2 regions of the Micromonospora sp. NPDC050397 genome follow, and region 2 is predicted to be linked to the other one. Evidence: riboswitches for the same ligand, from Rfam matches in the RefSeq annotation. Region 2 holds a riboswitch; the other holds the start of a gene.
The links. Region 2 has a riboswitch for S-adenosylmethionine ahead of thrC (threonine synthase). Riboswitches for the same ligand answer to the same signal wherever they lie in the genome.

Region 1: linked by a shared signal. The riboswitch ahead of ACI2K4_RS01770 (ABC transporter substrate-binding protein) and the one ahead of thrC (threonine synthase) in region 2 are both predicted to bind S-adenosylmethionine.

The regions. Positions count from the first base shown of each region.
Region 1 is NZ_JBJDPS010000001.1:452,654-456,054, forward strand. It holds gene ACI2K4_RS01755 (glutamate-cysteine ligase family protein) at 1-435, opposite strand, end outside; gene ACI2K4_RS01760 (hypothetical protein) at 652-1,167, opposite strand; gene ACI2K4_RS01765 (ribosomal protein bL36) at 1,262-1,384, opposite strand; SAM riboswitch class I at 1,692-1,781, shown strand; gene ACI2K4_RS01770 (ABC transporter substrate-binding protein) at 2,050-2,943, shown strand; gene ACI2K4_RS01775 (amino acid ABC transporter permease) at 2,985-3,401, shown strand, end outside.
Region 2 is NZ_JBJDPS010000018.1:81,709-85,109, reverse strand. It holds gene ACI2K4_RS32295 (alpha/beta fold hydrolase) at 1-529, shown strand, start outside; gene ACI2K4_RS32290 (ABC transporter permease subunit) at 566-1,450, shown strand; SAM riboswitch class I at 1,670-1,803, shown strand; gene thrC (threonine synthase) at 1,814-3,112, shown strand.

The DNA of each region.
Region 1 (3,401 bases), on a different contig from region 2:
GCCACGATTGCCCGAGCGGTCGTGATGGGCGGCCAGCGCCAGGTAACGCGGATGATCGGTGATCAGTCGTGCGGGCCGGTCCTCGTCCAGGCCGGTGGTGTCGAGGTGGAGACCGGCCGTGGCGAGTGCCGTACGCACCAACGCCAGGTCACCGGTGACCGCCCCGACGCAGTCGCGCAGGTCGGTGCCGACCGAGGAGGAGAGTTCGAGCTGGCCACCGGGCTCGATGCTGATCCGACCGCCGCCCGGTAGCGGGTCACCCAGCCCGTCGAGCGCGGCACGCAGCCGGTCGATCGAGGGGCGGTCGAGCGGATCGGCGGGGTCCCGCAGGATGTACTCGAGTTCCACACCGAGCCGGCCGACGGGACCGACCCGAAAGCCGGCGGCGGCGACGTAGGCGGTGGCTGTCGCCTCGGTGAGGGCCGCAGCGTCCACGATGGACTCCGTTTTGGGTACGGGATCCCGGTGTCCGGCGGCACCCGACCGCTTGGGACACGAAGGTTCGGTGGTGAGTGTGGGATGGCTCCCGCCGACCCGGATGCCCAGTGGCTGGAGGTGATCTCCATTAGCGGGCTGGCCGGTCGAGGTGTCCAGGTCGCATCGCGTCAACGACGTGTGAACAGTCGATGGAGCCGGGTGAACAACCGGTCGCTATCCCCCGGTCGCCCGCTCCAACCGGCGCAGGGTCGCCATCGCGGCGATGCTGTAGGCGACGTACGGGAACGCGTCCTCGAACCAGTCCTGCGCTTGCCAACGCCTCGGGTTCGTCGCGCCCAGCGCGGCCATCGGACCGTCCGCGATGATCAGCGCCCCGACACCCACCAGGACGCCGGCCACCGGCGTGGGAGGGCGCCGACGACCGGTGAGCGCCACGAAGAGCGTCACCGCCAGCACCCCGTTGGCGAAGCCCAGCAGCGGCCCGAGACCCGCGCGCCGGTTCGCGGCCGGTTCCGCCGGGCCGAGGCTGACGTCGGCCAGGTCGGCGAGCCGACCCACCGTACGTTGGTGGGTTTCGCTCATCGGGCGCCCGCGAATCGCCACGTCCAGACTGCTGACCAGTTCACGGGCGAGGGTGGCCACCGCGCCGGCCACGATCCCGTTCGCCAGTCGACTGCGTGGGCTGGGTCTCCTCGTGCGGTGGAACGGCTCCCGGGGACGACGCGCCATGTTCCCCCCGTTCCGCTCGTCCTCGCCGGGAGCCGTCAACCTCGGCGCAGGAACGTCGACTACCCGTCCTGCGCCGGAGCATTCCGTCGGGGCGTCAGCCCTGGCGGGACTTCCACTGCGGGTTGCTGCGGTTGACCACGAGCACCTTGCCGTGGCGACGCACGACGACCGAACCCGGCCGCTGCTTCAGGGCCCGTAGCGAGCTGCGCACCTTCATGACTGCCTCCCGGCTTCACGTATGGCTTCTCTGCCTCGATGCCTTTTCGGCCTTCCGGGATCGTCAACGTTGCCGCCGCCGTCGGGATTCCCCGGTCCGCCCGGGGCGGGACCGGTTACCCACCCCGAGTCCGCGCCGCTCGGAATGAGCCCGATCGGCCCCCGTGTCCGGTTCCCCGGCTCGTCGTCGCCGGGACTGCCCCGGGACAGAATCCGGGGCCGGAATGGTGTGGTCCGGTGGCGAGCGCCACAGTGATGTCGGGCGTATCCGACTGGAATTGCGCCGAGTCGATTGAGTAGGCTGACGCAGCCCATCCAGAGCGATTGAGAGACCTGGCTCGTCGATATCGCAGCAACCCCCCGCCGGGTGCGGGTGCTACCGCCAGGATCGATGGAGGTTTGTTCCGTGCGTGGATCACGTGTCGGCCAAGTCGGCCGGCTGCATGTCACCTGGCACTGGTGGCGTCGGCACATCGACCTGTGTCGTACCGGCACGATGCTCTGTCCCCGCCACGGCTGACCATCGTCACCGGCGGTCCTGACGCCGGTATTTCCGAAGAAAACCGAGGCATGACGCGTCGCGTCATGTTCCGTTCCTTGCCGCCCCGGTTCCCATTTCTCGGGGCGCGTGCTGTCGTACGCGAATCAATTTTGGAGTACCCGCACATGCGTATTTCCCGTCCATTCACCCGCCTGCTCTCCGGTGTCGCCGCGATCGCGCTCCTGGGGGTCGCCGCCGCCTGCGGCTCGTCCGCCGACGAGGCCACGGAGAACCCGTACAACCTGCTGCGACCCGGGACCCTGCGGGTCGGGACGCTCAGTGACGCGCCGCCCAACGTGTACCTGAAGGACGGAAAGTTCACCGGCTTCGACAACGACCTGCTGACCGCCGTCGCCGGCAAGGTCGGGCTGAAGGTCGAGTTTGTCGGCACCGAGTTCTCCGCGCTGCTCGCGCAGGTCAACAACCACAAGTTCGACGTCGGCAGCTCGTCGATCACCATCACCGAGGCGCGCAAGAAGACGGTCGACTTCGGCAACGGGTACGACTTCGGCTACTTCGGCCTGGACGTGCCCGCCGGATCGCCGATCAAGAGTTTCGCCCAGCTCAAGGGCGCCCGGGTGGTCGTGGTGCAGGGCACCGTGCAGGACGACTACGCCACCGGGGAGGGCCTCGACCCGGTACGCGTGCCGGACTACAACGGGGCGATCAACCAGCTCAAGGCAAAGACCGCCGACGCCTGGATCGCCCCCGCCGAGATCGGCGAGAAGTCCGCACAGGACAGTGGTGGCAAGATCGTCCTGGCCGAGAAGCAGCTCGGCTCGGCCCCGACCGCCTTCGCCGTGGCGAAGGGGAACGACGCGCTGCGCGAACTGCTGGACAAGGGTCTCGACCAGGTGATCGCCGACGGCACCTGGACCCGGCTCCAGGAGCAGTACTACCCGGGGCGCGCCGTCCCGGACACCTTCAAGCCGGGCAGCGGCAACGTCACCTTCCCACCGGTCAAGGCGGCCGGGTCGACCAACCCGTCGGCCACGCCGTCGACCACCCCGTCGGCCTGACCGACCGCTGACCGCCCGACGGGTCCGAGACAGGTAAGGCGATGGATACCCTCAAGACGCTCTGGGAGACGTTCTTCGACCTCGGGTCGATGCGCGAGGCCCTGCCCGAGATGTTCACGATCGGCCTACGGAACACGCTGCTGCTGGCGCTCGTCTCGGCCGTCCTGGGAACCCTGCTCGGCATGCTGCTGGCCGTCGCCGGCCTGGCTCGGACCCGTTGGCTGCGCTGGCCGGCCCGGATCTACACCGACGTGTTCCGGGGACTGCCGGCGGCGGTGACCATCCTGCTCGTCGGGGTGGGACTCGCCCCGCTCGGCATGGCCTGGTGGGGGCCGAACCCGTACCCGCTGGGGATTCTCGCGTTGTCGCTGATCTCGGCCGCCTACATCGGTGAGATCTTCCGCGCCGGCATCCAGAGCGTCGAGGCCAGCCAACTGGAGGCGAGCCGTGCGCTCGGC
Region 2 (3,401 bases):
GACGTACAGCCACGGGATGCGGCAGCGGCTGGCGATCGCCCAGGCCATGCTCGGCCTGCCGGAGCTGCTGGTACTCGACGAGCCGACCGACGGGCTCGACCCGCCGCAGATCGCCGAGATGCGCCGGGTGCTCCGCCGGTACGCGACCGGCGGCCGGGCCGTGCTCGTCTCCAGCCACCTGCTGGCCGAGGTGGAACAGTCCTGCACCCACGCGGTGGTGGTGAACAAGGGCACCATCGTCGCCGCCGGACCGGTGGAGGAGATCGTCGGCGAGTCGCCGAGCGTGCAGTTCGACGTGACCGACCCGGTCGCGGCGCGGGCCGTGCTGGCCCGGCTGGACGGGGTGGAGGTGCTCTCCAACGGCGACGGCGCCCTGGTCGTGGACGTCAACGGGACGGCCCGCAGCGACGTGGTGGCCGAACTGGTCCGGGCCGGTGTCGGGGTGGACCGGGTGATGCCGCGCCGCCGACTGGAGGACGCCTTCCTGGCCCTGGTCGGGGAGAACTCCCGGGGGAGCGGGGACCGATGACGATGACAGACACTCGGGGAAGCGGGGACCGCTGACATGGCCGGCTCGGATCAGGTGACCGTCTCGCACGCGGGTGCCGCCCCGAACTACCGCCCGGGGGCGACCCTGTCGGTGGCGACCGAGTGGCGCCGCCAGTTCGCCCGGCGACGTACCCAGTTGACCCTGGCCTGCATGGTGCTGCTGCCGCTGATCGTGCTGATCGCGTTCCAGTTCGACGCGGGCGGTGACGACGACAACGGCAACGGCGAGTTCGCCAGCCTGATCGACCTGGCCACCTCGGGCGGGCTCAACTTCGCCCTCTTCTGCCTCTTTGTCTCGGCGTCGTTCCTGCTGGTCGTGGTGGTGGCGCTGTTCTGCGGCGACCCGGTGGCCAGCGAGGCGAGCTGGGGAAGCCTGCGTTACCTGCTGGCCATCCCGGTCCCCCGGTCCCGGCTGCTCGCGGTGAAGCTGGTGGTCGCGCTCGCCTACTCCGGGCTGGCGTTGCTGCTGCTCGCCGGCACCGCCCTGCTGCTCGGCACCCTGCGGTACGGCTGGGAGCCGCTGAGCAGCACCGTCGCGGCCCAGATTCCGGCCGGCGAGGGCCTGCTGCGCCTGCTCGGCGTCCTGGGTTACCTGGCCGTGGCGCTGCTGGTCGTCGCCGGTCTGGCGTTCCTGCTCTCGGTCTCCACCGACGCGGCACTGGGGGCGGTCGGCGGCGCGGTGCTGCTCTGGATCCTCTCCAGCATCCTGGACCAGATCTCGGCGCTCGGCGTGGTACGCGACTTCCTGCCGACCCACTACAGCACCGCCTGGCTCGGCCTGCTCTCCACCCCAATCCAGACCGACGACCTGGTACGCGGCTGCATCTCCGCGATCAGCTATGCCACCGTCTTCTGGAGCCTCGCCTTCTGGCGCTTCACCCGCAAGGACGTGGTCAGCTAGCCAGCCCCGTGCGCGAATCCTGGAAGAGGGGCGATCCGGGCAAAGTGCACCCAGTCAAAGTGGTAACTCGGCGAAGACGTACATGAAAGAACGTGTATCTACATGTTCTTTCATGTACGAAGTTTTCGATCACATCTCTTCCTGGGGTGTGGGTCACAGGGGCGGTGTGGCTCTGGGCCGGAGACGGGTTCACCCGTAGGATCGGGCACACAACTGAATACCTCATCCAGAGGGGCAGAGGGATACGGCCCGATGAAGCCCCGGCAACCACCCGCCGGCTCGATGACGAGCCGAGCGAGGCAGGTGCCAAGTCCGTCCCCGCCGCACCGTGCGGTCCAGGGGAAAGATGAGAGGACACATCGCATGACTGCGACCCTCGGTGAAACCCAGACCTCCACCGGTGGCGAGACGCCGGCCAGCCCCGCGCGCGCGTTGGTCTGCCGGGGCTGCGGTGCCCAGTACCCGCTGATCGCCCAGCACGCCTGTTACGAGTGTTTCGGCCCGCTCGAGGTCGCCTACGACCAGGCCGCGCTGGCCCGGGTCACCAGGGCCGACATCGAAGCGGGCCCGCAGAACATCTGGCGGTACGCCGCGCTCCTCCCCGCCGGGCAGGACCCGGCCACCCGGGTCACCCTCGACCCCGGCCTGACCCCGCTGGTCGCCGCCCCGCACCTCGCCGCCGAGCTGGGCATCACCGCGCCGCTCTGGGTCAAGGACGACAGCGCCAACCCGACCCACTCGTTCAAGGACCGGGTGGTGTCGGTGGCGCTCACCGCCGCGCGCGGTCTCGGGTTCAACCGGTTCGCCTGCGCCTCCACCGGCAACCTGGCCAACTCGGTGGCCGCCCACGCGGCCCGGGCCGGGGTGCCGTCGATCGTCTTCGTCCCGTCCGACCTGGAGCAGGGCAAGATCGTCACAACCGCCGTGTACGGCGGCGACCTGGTCGCCATCGAGGGCTCGTACGACGACGTGAACCGGCTCTGCGGCGAGCTGGTGGAGACCGACGAGTTCGAGGACACCGCGTTCGTGAACGTGAACGTCCGCCCCTACTACGCCGAGGGCTCCAAGACCCTGGGGTACGAGGTGGCCGAGCAGCTCGGCTGGCGCATCCCGGAGCAGGTCGTCATCCCGATGGCCAGCGGCGAACTGCTGACCAAGATTGACAAGGCGTTCAGCGAGCTGGTCGAGATCGGGCTGGTCGAGGCGCCGGCCAACGGCTGGAAGGTGTTCGGCGCCCAGTCGGCCGGGTGCAACCCGATCGCGACCGCGCTGCACAACGACACCGACACCATCGTGCCGGTGAAGCCGATCGGCATCGCCAAGTCACTCAACATCGGTGACCCGGCCGCCGGGGTGTACGCGCTGGAGGCGGTGCGGCGTACCGGCGGCTGGATGGAGTACGCCGACGACGACGAGATCCGTGACGCGATCCGGCTGCTGGCGCGTACCACCGGGGTTTTTGCCGAGACGGCGGGTGGGGTGACCGTGGCCTGCCTGCGCAAGCTGGTGGCGAGTGGACGGCTCGACCCGACCGCCGAGACGGTGGTGTACAACACCGGCGAGGGGCTCAAGACCATCGACGCGGTGGCGTCGCTGGTCGGTCCGACGTACCGGGTCAAGCCCTCGCTGAAGGCGGCCCGCGAGGTCGGTCTGCTCGGCTGACGGTGTGTCGTCCGAGCGTGTGTCGTTTGGCCGATCGGACCATGGCGGACTGGTCCGATCGGCGGATGTGTCCAATGCGCTCGGTAGCTGGCGATTTGCCACCGGTTAGCAAAAGACCCCGCCGAGGGCTTGACGCCGCGTATCGGGCGACGCAAAATGCTCCGTGCGGGAGGACGTGTCGCCGTAGACTTTTCAAGCTCTTACGACCCAGCGCCGGAGGCGTTGTGCGCACGTCCTCCCGACCAACGTCCCGGACTAAATGACTCGCGTTCGTCGCGGAGGCCGGGCA